2 regions of the Peribacillus sp. NPDC096540 genome follow, and region 2 is predicted to be linked to the other one. Evidence: riboswitches for the same ligand, from Rfam matches in the RefSeq annotation. Region 2 holds a riboswitch; the other holds the start of a gene.
What was found. Region 2 has a riboswitch for preQ1 ahead of ACQKMR_RS07300 (VUT family protein). Riboswitches for the same ligand answer to the same signal wherever they lie in the genome.
Positions count from the first base shown of each region.

Region 1: it holds a riboswitch for preQ1, as region 2 does, so the genes downstream of both, ACQKMR_RS21215 (QueT transporter family protein) here and ACQKMR_RS07300 (VUT family protein) in region 2, are expected to answer to the same signal.

Region 1 is NZ_JBNNTG010000029.1:10,226-18,159, forward strand. It holds gene ACQKMR_RS21190 (sigma-54-dependent transcriptional regulator) at 1-639, shown strand, start outside; gene adhP (alcohol dehydrogenase AdhP) at 717-1,730, opposite strand; gene ACQKMR_RS21200 (DUF3892 domain-containing protein) at 2,009-2,305, shown strand; gene ACQKMR_RS21205 (hypothetical protein) at 2,522-3,334, opposite strand; gene ACQKMR_RS21210 (YbaK/EbsC family protein) at 3,598-4,119, opposite strand; PreQ1 riboswitch class I at 4,288-4,332, shown strand; gene ACQKMR_RS21215 (QueT transporter family protein) at 4,339-4,824, shown strand; gene ACQKMR_RS21220 (TVP38/TMEM64 family protein) at 4,945-5,601, shown strand; gene ACQKMR_RS21225 (PAS domain S-box protein) at 5,717-7,342, shown strand; gene ACQKMR_RS21230 (hypothetical protein) at 7,360-7,629, opposite strand; gene ACQKMR_RS21235 (VOC family protein) at 7,746-7,934, opposite strand, start outside.
Region 2 is NZ_JBNNTG010000005.1:113,888-121,821, forward strand. It holds gene ACQKMR_RS07290 (DUF4260 domain-containing protein) at 1-297, opposite strand, end outside; gene ACQKMR_RS07295 (TetR/AcrR family transcriptional regulator) at 348-917, opposite strand; PreQ1 riboswitch class I at 1,192-1,234, shown strand; gene ACQKMR_RS07300 (VUT family protein) at 1,286-1,828, shown strand; gene ACQKMR_RS07305 (hypothetical protein) at 1,843-1,998, shown strand; gene ACQKMR_RS07310 (TolB family protein) at 2,505-3,536, opposite strand; gene ACQKMR_RS07315 (permease prefix domain 1-containing protein) at 3,549-4,412, opposite strand; gene ACQKMR_RS07320 (PadR family transcriptional regulator) at 4,412-4,732, opposite strand; gene ACQKMR_RS07325 (alpha/beta hydrolase) at 5,044-5,784, shown strand; gene ACQKMR_RS07330 (DUF421 domain-containing protein) at 5,956-6,660, opposite strand; gene ACQKMR_RS07335 (anti-repressor SinI family protein) at 6,800-6,979, opposite strand; gene ACQKMR_RS07340 (TetR/AcrR family transcriptional regulator) at 7,051-7,647, opposite strand; gene ACQKMR_RS07345 (CAP domain-containing protein) at 7,879-7,934, opposite strand, start outside.

The DNA.
Region 1 (7,934 bases), on a different contig from region 2:
GTCGGAAGCAGCGGGACATTAAGAACAAATGCCCGCTTAGTAGCCGCCTCCAATGAAAATCTGCAGCAGGCAGTTGAAAAAAACAAATTCCGGGAAGACCTATTTTATCGACTGAACGTCGTCACTCTTGATATCCCCGCCTTGCGTAACAGAAAAGAAGATATTCCTCTCCTTGTCCGACATTTGGTTGAAAGAACTGGGCAGGCAGATATCTCCTTTTCAAATGAAGCTATTGAAAAATTACGGCGATACGACTGGCCCGGTAATATACGTGAACTCTCTAATGTTATCATGCGAACTCTCACTCTTACTGACCATAAACAGGAAATCACGGCAAATGATATCCTTCTATCTACTAACCAGGTTATTCCAATAAAAAAAGACCCGCCTAACGCGCAGTCGACTGAAAATCATCTCGAAGAATGGCGTAAAAAGCTGGTTGCCGACTTTAATGAGAAAGATGAACTAATGCTCGAGGAAATCCTTATGGAAATCAAACAACTCGAATCCACAATTGGCAAAGAACTCGTCATGCAGGCACTGCAAAAAACCTACGGAAACCGAAATGAAGCCGCCAAGCGTTTACAGATCTCTCTGAGAAAATTGCGATATATATTAAATGAGAAGAATCAGACATAATCTAATTATAGAATTCTTATAAGCTACCGAGTACAAACGAGGGTGCCCGATTTTAGGACCCCCTCGTTTATTTATTTCTATTCTAAAGTTAATACGATTCGTCCGTTGATTTCGCCCTTTTCCATCATTTGAAACACATCATTGATTTCATCAAGCGTTCTCGTTTCAATATTCGTCCTTACTTTTCCATCAGCCGCAAATTGAACAGCTTCCTGTAAATCTTTTCTTGTACCAACGATTGACCCTTTTACAGTTACCCCATTTAGTACAGTATCAAAAATTGGAATTGGAAGTTCGTCATTCGGCAACCCGACAACGACCAATGTTCCACCCCTTTTAACTGAACTGTAAGCCTGTTCGAAAGCTTTTTTCGTAACCGCTACAGAAATGGCTGCCTGTACTCCACCAACTTTTTCCTTAATGGCTTGGACAGGATCACTCTTAAGACCATTAACCGTGAAATCTGCTCCTAATTCTGTAGCCAGATCAAGCTTATCATCTTGTATATCAACAGCAATGACATTAAAGCCCATAGCTTTCGCGTATTGAAGAGCAACATGACCCAATCCACCAATTCCATAGATTGCTACCCAATCTCCAGGTTTAGCTTCTGACACTTTAAGCGCTTTATAAGTCGTTACACCAGCACAGAAAATCGGTGAAACTTCCGCAAAGTCAAGCCCCTCAGGAACCTTGACCACATATTTAGCTGGCGCTTTGCAATATTCCGCATAACCGCCATCCACAGAATATCCTGCATTCAATTGATCCAGACAAAGCGTTTCCCGTCCAGTCAGACAGTATTCACAATCGCCACATGCCGAGTAAAGCCATGGAATCCCAACGCGGTCACCAACCTTCAATGTAGTAACGCCTTCTGCCACCTTCTCAATAATGCCTACACCCTCATGTCCAGGAATAAGCGGCAACTTCGGTTTTACCGGCCAATCACCATGTACCGCATGTAAATCGGTATGACACACACCACATGCTTTAATTTTCACTAATATCTCACCATATTCTAATTCAGGGATTGGTACATCTTTAATCTCAAGCTCTTGATTAAATTCATTGACGACCGCTGCCTTCATTGTCTTAACGTCTTGTATTTTTTTTGCATCCGCAGTACTTGCCCCTTGTTTTACATTCATGATTCATATTCCTCCCTTTTTTAAGTGGATATTTCTCACTTCCACTTATTTATGATGCAAGTGCCATGCCAGAAGAATAAAGCCCGGACAACAGTCTTTTCACAAAGAAATGCCGAAAAGTCGGCCCACTTTGACAAAAATGCGGCTCAATCTGGACGAAACCTGGTTTGTATATTGCTGACCAAATAGCTCACCCTATAAATAGGAGGTGTCCAAGCATGGACCAATTTGAACAAGCATATGAATCCTACAAACAGCAGGGAACGCCACAAGTAAACCAACATGATACTACTGGAAAAGAAGAAATTATCGCAGTACGAAAAAATGAAGATGACAATATTATTGCCATCAAAACAAACTCGGGGCGGGAGCTTGATTATCCCACCGCTCTTTCGGAAGCTAAGGCAGGCAACCTCGCCAATGTTGATGTCTTCCATAAATATGGCCGTGACATATTGCGGAGTGAGCCCGATGGGGTAAAGGAAAATAACCTGGATGAACTACCGGAGTTCTGACTATTAAAAAAGCTGCCTCACGTATGGGCGTTTTTTTCTGTCAGGGGGGTAAACAAAAAGGAACCAGCATAGTAGCTGGTTCTCCTTAATTCCAGTTAAGCTTACATGCCCATCCTGCTACATGGTCTTTTCGCCTTGAAGATGCGGTACAGCTCTGTTTTAAAATTGCAGAGTTATTTGAAGTATGGTCTACCTAAGATGTCTCTCACCATCATTTTATTTTTCATACCGATAGGATTCAGAGATTTCGAGCAGTTGGCCACAGGATTCCACCACTTCGATGATTTCTATCCAGGACATGTCCAACCCAAGTTCATTAGCATGAGAAATCTTATCCCGTAATTTCCGGATGGCATTCGCATCTTTCTTTCCTTTACTTTTTGAAGGAATTTGGAAGAAGAACCTCAATTCCTGATCTTTATGAATGATATCAAATTTATCACTGATTTGCAGACACTCTATTAAATTGATATCCTCATTTTTATCGATTCTCCTCATATATAATTCGGTAGCCTTTTCTAAACGATCTCCGCTGATCATTGGATACCAACTGTCATCCCCGAATTTATCCATGATGATATCGCTCATCCTCATTTCCAAAAGTGTAATATAGCCAAATATTAGCATTCTGATTGGAGGCTTTTGAAGATCAGCGTGGGTAATCAACTTTTTAATTGAATTATTCTCTAACACGAACACCCTCGTTTTATCCTTAAAAATATGGAGAAGTTGAATCAAAGGGGTTGAATCCGAAACCAATTCTCTTGGTGTAAAAGATTTCAAATACTCCGCAATCCTGCCTTCACCAAGTTCTTGCCTTTCGATATATCCGATAATTTCCCCTTGATCCTCCACAGCCAATATATCGAAATTCTTTTTTTCCAATTCTTTTTGTATCTCCAGTGCTAAATCGTTTTTATGGCAAAACTCAAGCTCTTGGGCGATGCTCTTAACCGTGATATTTTCTTCATAAAGAGTTTTAAGACTGAGATAACTGCTATTGTTTTTTTTATAGCTTTCATTGAACATCTTTTACCCTCCACTTACGAACTTTCTGAACGATTTGCCTATCCGCCATGTTGAACAAACCTCCCCTAATTAGACCGTTAATTTACATCTGCGGTCAACTTTTCAGAAGAAAATGGGAGCAAACCTATTCGGAACAAGTTAAAAGCTTACAACTAAAAACCCTGTAATAAAAAGAGAACAGGTAATGTTTCTCGTTATCAACAAATAAAGTCCACCCAAGTGGACTCATTTCCATTCTATGTGGTTCTTTTCGGTACGATAAATCAAAATCCATCAACTGCCTTACCTACTGCTGCTTCCTCATTCTGCTCTTCTCCCCACCCCTTACAAACATCCACCCAATCCTTTGCTCCTGAATAATCAAATAATTCAGCGAGTTTGAGTTCTATTGCAGAGTTCGCACTTCCGCATGCTGGGAATAATGACTCAAAGCGCTTCATCGACACATCAAGGAAAACATCTAGGTCATTTGCCAACCCAAACGGGCAGACTCCTCCAATGGCATGACCGGTCTGTTCAAGCACATCCTCAGCTGACAACATTCTTGCCTTGAAGCCGAACATCTGGCGAAATTTCTTATTATCCACTTTTGCGTCCCCAGCCGCTACAACCAAAATCGCATTTTCACCTGCCCCCTTAAAGGAAAGAGTCTTAGCAATCCGCGCAGGGGTAACGCCGATGGTTTCTGCTGCCTCAATCACGGTAGCACTCGATGTTTCGAACTCCATTACATCGCCTTCCCGGTCCCATTTTTTAAAATGGCTCTTGACACTCTCGATCGACATATTTTATCCACTCCTTTGAAGTACATGTAAAAATAATATCATCATTTATTGCAATAAATCAAAATCCTTTTAGACATCCACAGCTTGAAAACTCATTATTTTAAAACCATTCTTTACAAATTGACGAAACAAGCTTACATGGGATACTATTAATCTTCGGGCAAAAGCCTAAACGTGGTTCGTAACCATCCCACGATAAAAAACTAGGGAGAGAGTAAAATGAATGTTCGTACACTCGTGATAAGCGGGTTATTGGCCGCCTTATATGTGGTGGTCTCATTGGTGTTTCAACCAATTTCATTTGGAATATATCAATTTCGGGTTCCGGAAATATTGAATCATCTGATTGTATTTAATAAAAAATATATCTACGGTATCGTGGGCGGCGTCTTCATATCGAATCTGCTCTTTTCGCCGATGGTGCCATATGACTTGATATTCGGGGTTGGGCAATCTCTGCTTGCCTTATTGCTTGTCATTTTTGCCTCACGCTTCATAAAGAGCATTAAAGGACGGATGATCGTTACGATTATCTTTTTCACATTCACCATGTTTTTAATTGCAATCGAACTGAACCTTGCCCTGGGTTTTCCATTCTGGTTAAGCTGGATGACCACGGCTGTCGGTGAGTTCATCGTCCTTTTGGTTGGTGCGCCACTTATTTATGGAATGAATAAAAGAATTCAGTTTGAAAAGTGGCTTTAAAGGAATCTTCGCTTCTTGAACCCACTATAATGGAAAAGAGCTATCTGCTTCATGCGGTAGCTCTTTTTTCACCATTGAACATGAAGATGATAAACTATTAGTTAGAATGGTGGTGCCCTTTTGAAAAAAATAATGACCTTAATCGGTCTACTGGTAATAGTAATATTTATCGTTTCCAATGCAGAATTATTCACTATGGTTTGGGAAAGTGATTTGGATTCAGTTATAACCATATTGACAGAAAACCTTTTGCTTACTTTTGTTGTGACATTTGTGTTGATGATTGTCCAAAATTCTTTTACCATTATACCCTTAATTTTACTTCTAACCATCAATGTCACGATATTTGGATTCATCTATGGGTACCTATGGAGTTGGGTTACAAGTGTCGTTGCTTCAGGATTCATTTTTTATGCAGCCAGGCACTGGTTTCAGGCACTCCTCTTAAAGAAAATGGGCCCAAAATGGAAAGAATCCGTTGTAGAGCATGGCTTTATGTACGTGTTTACTGGAAGAATTTTCCCGCTCATACCAACAAGTTTAATCAACTTGGCAGCTGGAGTCAGTTCTGTAACCTTCAAGGACTTTTTATTAGCGACCGCACTCGGCAATTTTATATACTTTTTCTTTCTATCGTTAATCCCTTATGGCCTCCTATCTGTGGAAATGAACCAATATACACTAGCTGTACTCGCCATCCTCTTCTTACTATTTTTCCTTATCTATAAACGCTTTAAGAAGAAAAAGAAAGTAACCTTCTTCAGGAAAAACAGGTGACCGTTAGGGCTCCTGTTTTTTTATTTATGATTCTGCATATATTTTTCTCTGATAGTTTGTTAAAATGTGTATGTATTTTTAACCTTTGAAATGTCGTAAATCAGGGAGAATCTCCATGTCCAAACGCTCCATTTTAGTACTATATATCCTATTTGGGATTCTTACACTAGTCGTATTCGACTACATTTTAACTACGAATATAGAAAACAAAGAGGTCTTTATTCAACTTCAAAGAGCAGAAGGAATTGTTTTTCTTTTATCAATAGGCTTGATTTTATTTCTTTATTTGGCTAAAAGAGAAAAATTCAAACAATTAAAAGAAGAGGAACAGCGTCGTCGCACGCTCATCAATTCAATGGTAGACTTCGTTAACTTCAAGGATGGAGATGGCCGATGGCTTGAATCCAACACCTTTGGTCTGCAATTATTTCAACTGGAACATGTAGACTATAAGGGAAAAAAAGACAGCGAGCTCGCAGAATACTCCGAATTTTATAAAGAGTCGTTAATCTATTGTGAAATTTCAGATGAAGAAACATGGATAAAAAAGGAGATTACCCGGTGTGAGGAAAACATCCCGCTTCCCAACGGCAATTATAAGACCTTTGATACCATCAAAGTTCCTTTGTTCTTTGAAGATGGTTCCCGAAAAGGCTTAGTGGTCATTGGCAGGGATATTTCTGAAAGAGTTGTCGCAGAAAATCAATTATTTGAGAGTGAACAACGCTATAAATCATTGTTCGAACACAACCCTTATCCGATGCTCATGCTTGATTTAACCGGAATAATTACCACCGTCAATCCAAGGTTTGAAACAGTTACAGGCTTTCATCAAGAAGAAATCGAAGGCTCCTCATTTATTGAGTTAAACTTTTCCGCAGAAGATGAAGAACTGATTCGTACATCCTGTCAATACGTCGTGGAAAACCAAAAGGGGATAAAAAAAGGAAAAGATATAGAATTTCTCACGAAAAACGGGAAGTCTCTTTTACTTTCATGTACATTTGTCCCAATGCTTATTGGAAATGAATTAGTCGGAATTATTACCTATGCTAAAGATGTGACTCAAATCAGAGAAACTGAAGCACGCTTAAGAAGAACCGAAAAGTTGTCAATAGTAGGTGAACTTGCTGCCAGTGTAGCACACGAAGTACGTAACCCATTAACTTCTTTAAAAGGATTCGTCCAGTTACTTAAAAAGAGCGACCATCCCTTTGAACAATACTACACTATTATGCTCAGTGAATTAGACCGAATCAATCTAATCGTAAGCGAATTACTTGTTCTTGCAAAACCTCAGGAACTCCCATTCAGTAAACATCAAATTATTGAACTGATGGATGAAGTCAAAACCTTGCTTAAACCAGAGGCAGACTCATATTCCACCAAAATATCAATAGATGTAAAAAATGAAATCCCGCTTCTCTCTTGTGAGGCAAATCAGCTCAAACAAGTGTTTATAAACATGATTAAGAACTCTATGGAGGCCTCCGCCGATCACATTTGGATTGATTTCGAGCAAATAGACAATACCCTTTCCATTACCATCAAGGATAATGGAAGTGGAATCGAAAAAAACCGTATGAAACATCTAGGAGAACCTTTTTATTCATCTAAAGAAAGAGGAACCGGTCTAGGATTGACCGTTAGTTGCCGAATTATTGAGGCGCACAAAGGAAAGGTTCTTTTTAACAGCGAGCTAAATCATGGAACCGAAGTCAAAATTATTTTACCAATATAAAGCTTAGGACAAGCCTATTAAATCTTGTCCTTTTTTGTAGTTTTAAAAAAAGACCCCAGAATTTTTGAAGCAGTCCCTTTGTAATGTAAAAAAAGAGAGAGAACGAATTTCTTTATTTTCCCCAAAAATGAAATGGATTCTGTTGATTGATTATCCATCGACATCATCTGGCTACCTGTGTTATTTGATTTAACTTTTTCGGTTTTACTAGATGTACTCATTTGTGTTGCTTCAACCTCTGCCTCTTTTGCAGCTTTGGCATCATCCACAGTTTCTTCCTCATTCATTCCACCAGAGAACCGACCAAGATCACCTTCATACCTTTTTCTTTAAACCTTTTCTTTAACAACGCCTCCCCCCTATATTCCTGCAAATGTGGTATCGTCAGGTTAATAAAGAAACCTTAATTATTTCTTAATGTGTGAACGACTAAATGGATGACATTTCCTGATGGATCCTTTGTTACAACAGCTTTTTTCTTCTCGTTTATGAATGATCCTAATTGCTGTAATCGATCCACTGTGTTTTTTCGTGCTTCTTCACTCGGTAATATCAGCGTGAACGATTTCAGTCCAACACTTGTTGGCTCCGG
Region 2 (7,934 bases):
ATATCCTAAAAAACGATCCATTCCAATATGAGCCGTCCAAATTAAACCTACCATTAAAATTGTATCCTGGCTTAGAAAAACAGCTAGTAAAATGATGAGTATTGATATTGTATAAGTATGAAACAAGTTATAAACCTTAGCACCAATTTGATTATTAATTAGATAGGCTAACATAGAAATGTCAGGTGTTAAAAGTAATAAAAGGAAAATCCACCAGCTAAATTCATTTATTGAATAGATATAAATTATCGCAATGAGAACCATAAGCCCTTCAGAATGTATTAATTTTTTTACCATATTTAAGCCTCCTACTTTTTATTAACCGTTGGTCAATGATGTGCAAAAAATTATACAATACTCTTTATAATATTTTTAACGTGAAAATTTGCTAAGCTTTTTACATCTTGATATGAAAGTTGTGTATTAATATAAAAAGTTATAAAGCCGTGGAGCGAAAGGAAAATAGACCATATTAATGCGGGGTTTAGTTTATTTTCGGTAAGGTCAGTAAGAGAACTGATTAGTTTTTCATATGTTTTATTAGAATCAATTTGAAGTAAATGTTGAATTTCTTTTTCTTTAGATAAAAACATGATTGCATAATGATTTTGCTGGGTTAACCCAAACTCTATAAAGCATAGTAATATCTTCTCTATTTTTTGAGAAGCCTTATTTTCAGTTATGATGATATCATCTATTTTATTATTCAATAGAGAAAAATCCGTTTTTACCAAACTATAAAAAATTTCAGCCTTATTTTTAAAATGATAATAAATGGCGCCATGACTACAATCTAATGTTTTAGCTAATTGCCTCATTGAAACTTTTGAATACCCAACGGATGCAAAAAGTTTCCGGGCTTCATTCAATACCATATCCTTAGATAATTCTTTTCCTTCTGATTTCCTTGGTGACATAGTATCACCTCCATATTTATTGACCAGTGGTTAATTAAATCATATAGTAGAGTTTTGTAATTGTCAAATACTAGAATTAAATGATTGGACAGGAGCTACTCCAATCAATCTGCCGGCAGCATTCACAGGTAGTAACTAAATTCGAAACACAAGCCAGAAGTCCAATTATTAATAAGTATTTACTGAATTCGTTTTAGAAATAGGTAATGTGGAAACTTCTTGATTTCCATTCATTTTCAAGCTACGATAAATAAGGAAATGATAATCCGTTCCGGCGGAAGAGGTTCTAGCTACCCTCTCAAAAAAACTAAGGGGAACAGTGCTCTTTCTTAGGGTGCTGTTTTTTCTGTATAAGGAGAATGAATTAAATGTTAAGAATTCTATTGTATTTAGTATCCATCGTCACGGCGAATGTGGTTACAGCAGCTTTTGATCCATTACATTTGGGCATATTCATCATTCCGATGGGTACATTGCTCATCGGAGGAACCTTCATCTTTCGAGATCTGGTCCAGAATAAATTCGGCCGTGCGAAAACCTATATGTGTATCGTTACTGCACTTATTTTATCTGCATGTGTATCATTTTTATTAGGAGATACGTTATTGATTGTATTTGCTTCCGCATTATCGTTCGTGGTCGCAGAAACAGCGGATACGGAAATTTATACCCGGTTAAAACTTCCGATGAGTTGGAGAGTATTTTACAGCGGGATTGTCGGAGGATTTTTCGATTCGGTGATATTTGTTGTGATTGGACTTAGCCCACTAGGTGCCAACATTTTGCCATGGGAAGCCGTACCAGCTGCGGTTTTTGGCCAAATCATTGTTAAAACAGTTATTCAGTCAATCGGTGCAGCCCTGTTGGGCCAGATCAATCTAAGACAGGAGAAACGCGTTGTCTCTGGATAGGAGGGAAGCTCTCAATGGATGGACCCAAAAAGGAAGAAGATAGATGCTATTGCCTGGAAGCTTTTCGTGAAAAATATGGTCCGGATGTCCAAGGAGACTGTATGAAGCTATCCTGCGCCAATTATCGGAAGCATAAGGGAATAGACAATCATGATAAACGTAAACATTAATATAAATAGGAAACGATCTGTATAAGTCGAGAAGGAAGGACCAAATTTGGTTCTTTTTTGTGTGTGAATAATAAGGTTCACGAGTAAATCGTGAAAACTCACGAGTAAACCGTGATAATTCACGAGTAAAACAGAAACTCACGAGTAAATCGTGATAATTCACGAGTAAACCAGCAAAACTCACGAGTAAATCGTGATAATTCACGAGTAAAACAGAAATTCACGAGTAAAACAGAAACTCACGAGTAAAACAGAAACTCACGAGTAAATCGTGAAAACTCACGAGTAAACCGTGATAATTCACGAGTAAAACAGAAACTCACGAGTAAATCGTGATAATTCACGAGTAAATCAGCCAAACTCACGAGTAAAACAGAAACTCACGAGTAAAACAGAAACTCACGAGTAAATCGTGGTAATTCACGAGTAAACCAGCCAAACTCACGAGTAACCCCATAAAAAAAACTTCCGGCACCGTCAATAATTGGTGTCGGAAACTCTATTCATTAATTAGGCAACAAAATTTCTTCGGGGTTGTCTCCATCAATCTCCACTTTATATAGGTGATACTGTGGATCGCTTTTGCCGAATTTATTATCTACCATAAAGTAGACCGTTTTTGAATCGCTGCTGATGACTGGGCGATCTGTGTATCCTTGAAGATGGGTCAGCTGCTTTTCGGTTTTGGTTTTGAGGTCATAGCTATATAGCTCATAAATATAGGTACTACCTGATTGCTCATTGGAGATGGACTGGAAAATCATCGTTTTTTCATCCGGGGTAATTGTGAAATCATAAATGTCGACATCACGTTTAGAGTCGGTGACAGTTTCGATACCTGTTTGGTCAAATTTCACTTTGAAAATCCGTTGATGCGTTTCGAAAATATCATCAGCCGTTTTAGCATCCGCATCATCATCGGTTTGATAATAAGCGGCTTTTCCATCAACAGTGACATTTAGGGAACTAAGACCATATTTCTTAAAAGAGGTCAGTTGGATGGACTCCTTTTTTTCTATATCAAACTCATAAATATCGAGATCGTGAGGGCGGGGACCCGTGATCGGCGAATAGTTTTTAAACGTACCGGCTCCGATATAAAAGAGAGAGCGGCCGCTTTTTGTGAAATCGAGTTCTGTGACCAGGAAGTCTGCTTTGAATAATTCACTGATATTCTGTGATTTCATATCAAGAAGGTGAATGGAACTGGTTGAATCTTCTTCTTGGTTTTTTTTAGCTACGATAAAGGCAAGCATATCTCCTTCGTAGGAATAAGTCGGGTCGAGGATTTGTTCATCGTTGCTCAATTCAAGGACTTTTTCTTCAACGGATAATGTAGGATTATAAAGTTTTAATTGTGGTTTCCCCTTAAAGTGTGTGACGTATGCAATTGTTCCTTGGGTGGATACGTCGTATTGATTGGTTAAGCCCTGCTGCTTTTCATTTTCTTCTTTTTTAAAGATCAAGCCGGCGATGACAAACAAGACAGTCACAATCGCAAGCGTGATCAGAATGAGATAGATGTGCTTCTTTTTCATTTGAAGGACTCCTTAACGGTAGAGTATCATCATCGTAAAAATAATTGCTAGAACAAGTAATACCTGTAGAACAGCACATATATTTGATGCCGTAGGATGCTTTTTTAACAGTTTAATCTGTAGGATATATAACGAAATCCATAAGACAGTCGGGATGAAAAATAATATCATAAACGGCTGGACTTCACTTGAGAAGATTAAAAAAGCATATAAGAAAAATAAGGTAACTGACAAAATTAAGATGCCGAGTGTAATATTGGAAATGTGCAGAAGTTTTGCTTTTTTTAAAGTCTCTCCACTATATCCCGGAAGAACCAAGGCTGTTTTGTAAATGAGGTAAAGGGATAGTAGGAGAATCGCTGCCATAATCAGGCTGAATAAAGGAAATAATGTGAAGTCAAGGGCGGAAGCGATTCCCCATCCATATACATAGACAAGGGTATGGGTCACTAACACGGTGTTGACCATAATTTTCCGGTTGATAGAGACTAGGAGGTTAAGTGTGAGTGAGAGTAAAGTTGCACTAGTCAGTATCGAAAAAAGAAGCCAGCCGATGTAAGCATCTCCTTCTTGGAATAGTTGCAGCGCATACACCGAAAACGTAAAAAGAATTGAAACGATGGATAAAGTAAGCATAAGCTCTTTTCGGTATGGAAAGATGGCCTGCTGAATTTGACTGCCGATTTCCCATTCGTCGCCAAAAAGGATTAATGCCATTTTTTCGGCTTCTTTTGGGGTCTTCCCCTGCTTTATTAAATCATCCCGGCTCAACTCCAGATGGAGGAGTAGTTCTTCAAACATATCTTCTTTTTCTTCCTTGGTACAATCGGTTTGGTTGACTATTTTTTTTACATACCTTTCAAATGTTGTTTTCATCAGAAATCCTCTGCGCTTTTCCGAACTAAATTTTCAAGGAAGGTAAAGCTGCTGCGTTTACGTTCAAGCTCGGTTTTGCCGCTGTCTGTGATACGATAATATTTCCTTCGTCCGGACTCAGACTCTTTCCAATACCCTTCTATAAATTCCTTTCTTTCTAAACGCTTAAGCGCCGGATATAGGGTGCCTTCACTGATCTCGTATTGCCCCTCGCTCATTTGCCTTAGAATCTTCGTCATTTCATAGCCATACAGCTCTTTTTGAGAAAGAAGTGAAAGCAGGAGGAGGTCAATACTTCCCTTCATCAATTCTTTATCCAAATAATCACCTTCTTTTTTCATTTGCTTTAGTGTAATACGATGTACATCGTATTACAAGGTGTATTTTACTTTTTTTAAAAAAAATGGTTAAATGACGATTGCTAAATAAAATCAATCATAGTAAAATGTGCTTCGGAACGGATGAGTTGTAAAGAGTGTGGTAAGGATACTCTATATACATGATTTAACTGTTTTAATGAAAATACGGAATAGGATAGAAGAAATCCCACTCAAGGGGTATTAATTGATTTTTTTTTGAAAATCATTTAGATTCTATTTATCACCAAGAGCAGAAAGAAGGTCCTAGATAGATGAAAGTAAAAGCACCTGAGTCATTCACATACAGAGGTGGAAATAGAGCTGTTCTTTTACTTCACGGTTTTACCGGAAGTACAGGAGATATGAAAAAATTAGGGAAATACCTGAATGATCGCGACTATACCTGCCACGGACCTCTTTATAGAGGGCACGGAGTATCAGCTGAAGAACTTGCTAAAACAGGTCCAAAGGAATGGTGGAAAGACGTAGTGGACGGTTATCAATTCCTTAAAGATGAAGGCTACGAGGAAATTGCTGTTGTTGGAATTTCTTTAGGAGGAGTTTTCTCATTAAAAGTAGGAATTGAACTTCCTGTAATAGGAGTGGTTTCAATGTGCGCTCCGACGCAAGGAAAAAGTATTGATAGACAAAAAAACCGCTTGCTCAATTATGCACAGGCCTATAAGAAGTTTGAAGGCAAAGATGCTGACCAAATTGCTGCCGAAGTGAAGCTGTTGGAAGAAGAGCCTATGAATTCACTGAAAGATGTGGTGAGTATAATAAATGAGACGGGTGAAAATTTAGATTTAATCACATCACCAACTCTTGTTTTACAAGGGCGCTTGGATGATCCCGACTATACGAACAGTGCTACAGCAATTTTCAATGAAGTCGATACGCAGCATAAACACTTGATATGGTATGAAAACTCTGGCCATATAATCACATTAGGGAAAGAACGTGAGCAGGTTTATGAGGATGTGTATAAGTTTTTAAATACACTACTTTGGTAGAAGCAGAGGTAAATATTCTCTATGTATAAACGGGACAATCATGTCCTAAGAAGGCCACCAAATTTGGTGGCCTTTAACATATTCAGAGTATAAAACTACTCTCTTCTATAAATAAAAATTAAATCGAGGCATAGCTAAGAGGACTTACTATATATGGTTTAGCTTCAGAATCTATTTGTATAAAAAGATTCTGAAGCTATCGTTATTATCAATGGTGGCTAATAAAATATCATATACGTCCACACTGTATGCCGTTTTTATTCGGTTTTTAAGCCATTCTTCGTCTTTACCAATGCGGGATAATTCATTAAAATCAATTTTGCCCTCTTTAATAATTGTTCTAGGAAAAGAAAAGGTTTTTGTTACTAGTTCTAAATCCGCAGGGGTTACTGCTTCATATTGAGGATTTAAAAAAAATGAAATTGTACCATCTGGTTCCCATAATGCAAGAGCAACTTTTTGAATATCTTCAATTTTTTCTTTTCTTAATTCAGATAATAAAAAATCGATAGAAATTCGTGCTCTGGCTAAGCTTTTATAAGCAATTTTCCCATTTTCTATAAGGGGAAATGGAGAGTTTTCAAAAAAACTTCGAAGTTTTCCCCATTTAAGGCTCAAAAAAACACAAAATATATATAAAAGCACTAGTACGGCAGTCGTTGTTAAGGATCCCTTAAAACCTAATCTTTCATCAGACAAAGGGTGAGCAAGGATGTTTCCGATAATTAGTGCTATTAAAAAATCAAGTAATCTTAACTGAGAAATGGCTCGTTGACCCATTATTTTAGTTGCAAAAAGTAAAAAGAAGAAAGCTACAATGGCCCTTAAGATCCATTGAATTATAGTAAGTGATTCTTGGCCGTGAAAAAAGTCCATATAAACTCACATCCTCGTTTAAGGGGTTAAAGGTTAGTATGGAGCTGTTGACCAATGATTATCACAAGATTTTCAGACAAAAGATGGACTTCCATATGGAGTCCATCTTTTATTCGTTTTAAATGATTATTCCTATAAACTAATCTTCCATTGAGTCCATTTGTGGCTGTGAATCTGTATCGAAAGCATTATTCATTTGATGCTGTCTAAGAAATTTTCTGACCTTTTCTTTTGTTATTCCGCTTTTTTTCGCTTCAATCATAAGTGCAATCCACATTCTTTCGAGCGGTTCCTGCTGCGATTGCTTTATAGAATTCATAATAATACTCCCTATCAACTATATTTTAAATTACGCAGAGGAATAAAAAAATTAGAAAAGTAAATGAATTATTAGGTCTTAACTAACAATCCGTCCAACAAAAGGTGTACAATTTCATTCGCTAATATTTCAGGCTGAATGTTTTCTTCAAAAATTTGAGTTATGGTTAAACGCTCAATAATTCCGACCAAGCTCTCAGCTACAATCAACATGTTAGCATCTGGATGGAAATAGCCATTTTGTTGTTCATAAATCAGGTTTTCTTTTATTTGTGCCGCTAACTGCTTCTTTATTTCTTCAGCCTCTTGAGAGAGAAAAAAACCAATTCGAGTCAAACTTTGATTTTCAGCAAAGAAACGAAATATCGCCGCTAATCCTTGGGTGATTTTGAGGGGAATAGCGTTTAAATCAAGCCCAGTTTCAAGCCGGCTCTGTATAGTAAGATTAAATAGTTCATATCGGAATTTCTTAACTAACTCCTTAAAAATGGCCTCTTTACTATCAAAATACAGATAAAAAGTAGGCTGACTTAACTTTGCTCTATGAACGATTGTACTAACTTTTGTTTCAAAATAACCCTTCCGAGCAAACTCATCTGCCGCGATGAAGAGTAGTAAAGCTCGGCTCTGTTCACCGTTGGCACCCTTTTTTCTACCTCTTTTAATCATAAATCGGTTACCCCAAAGTTTAATTTGTCATTATATTACTCTTAAGTATTATCTTATAGTGTTAAAGTTCCAGTCAAGTAAAATTAAAAAATATACTGAATATTATAAAAATATATCAAAGGCTACAAAGTAACCAAGATAACTCTAAGAAGGTATTGAGAATCTTTTAAAATCAGGAGGATGGAATCAAAAAAAGCCGTGCGGGATTTCTCCAGAAACGGCTTTTTGTTATTACTTCGTTAAATAATTTTCTGTATAATACGGTTTTGCATTATCTTCAAAGGCTA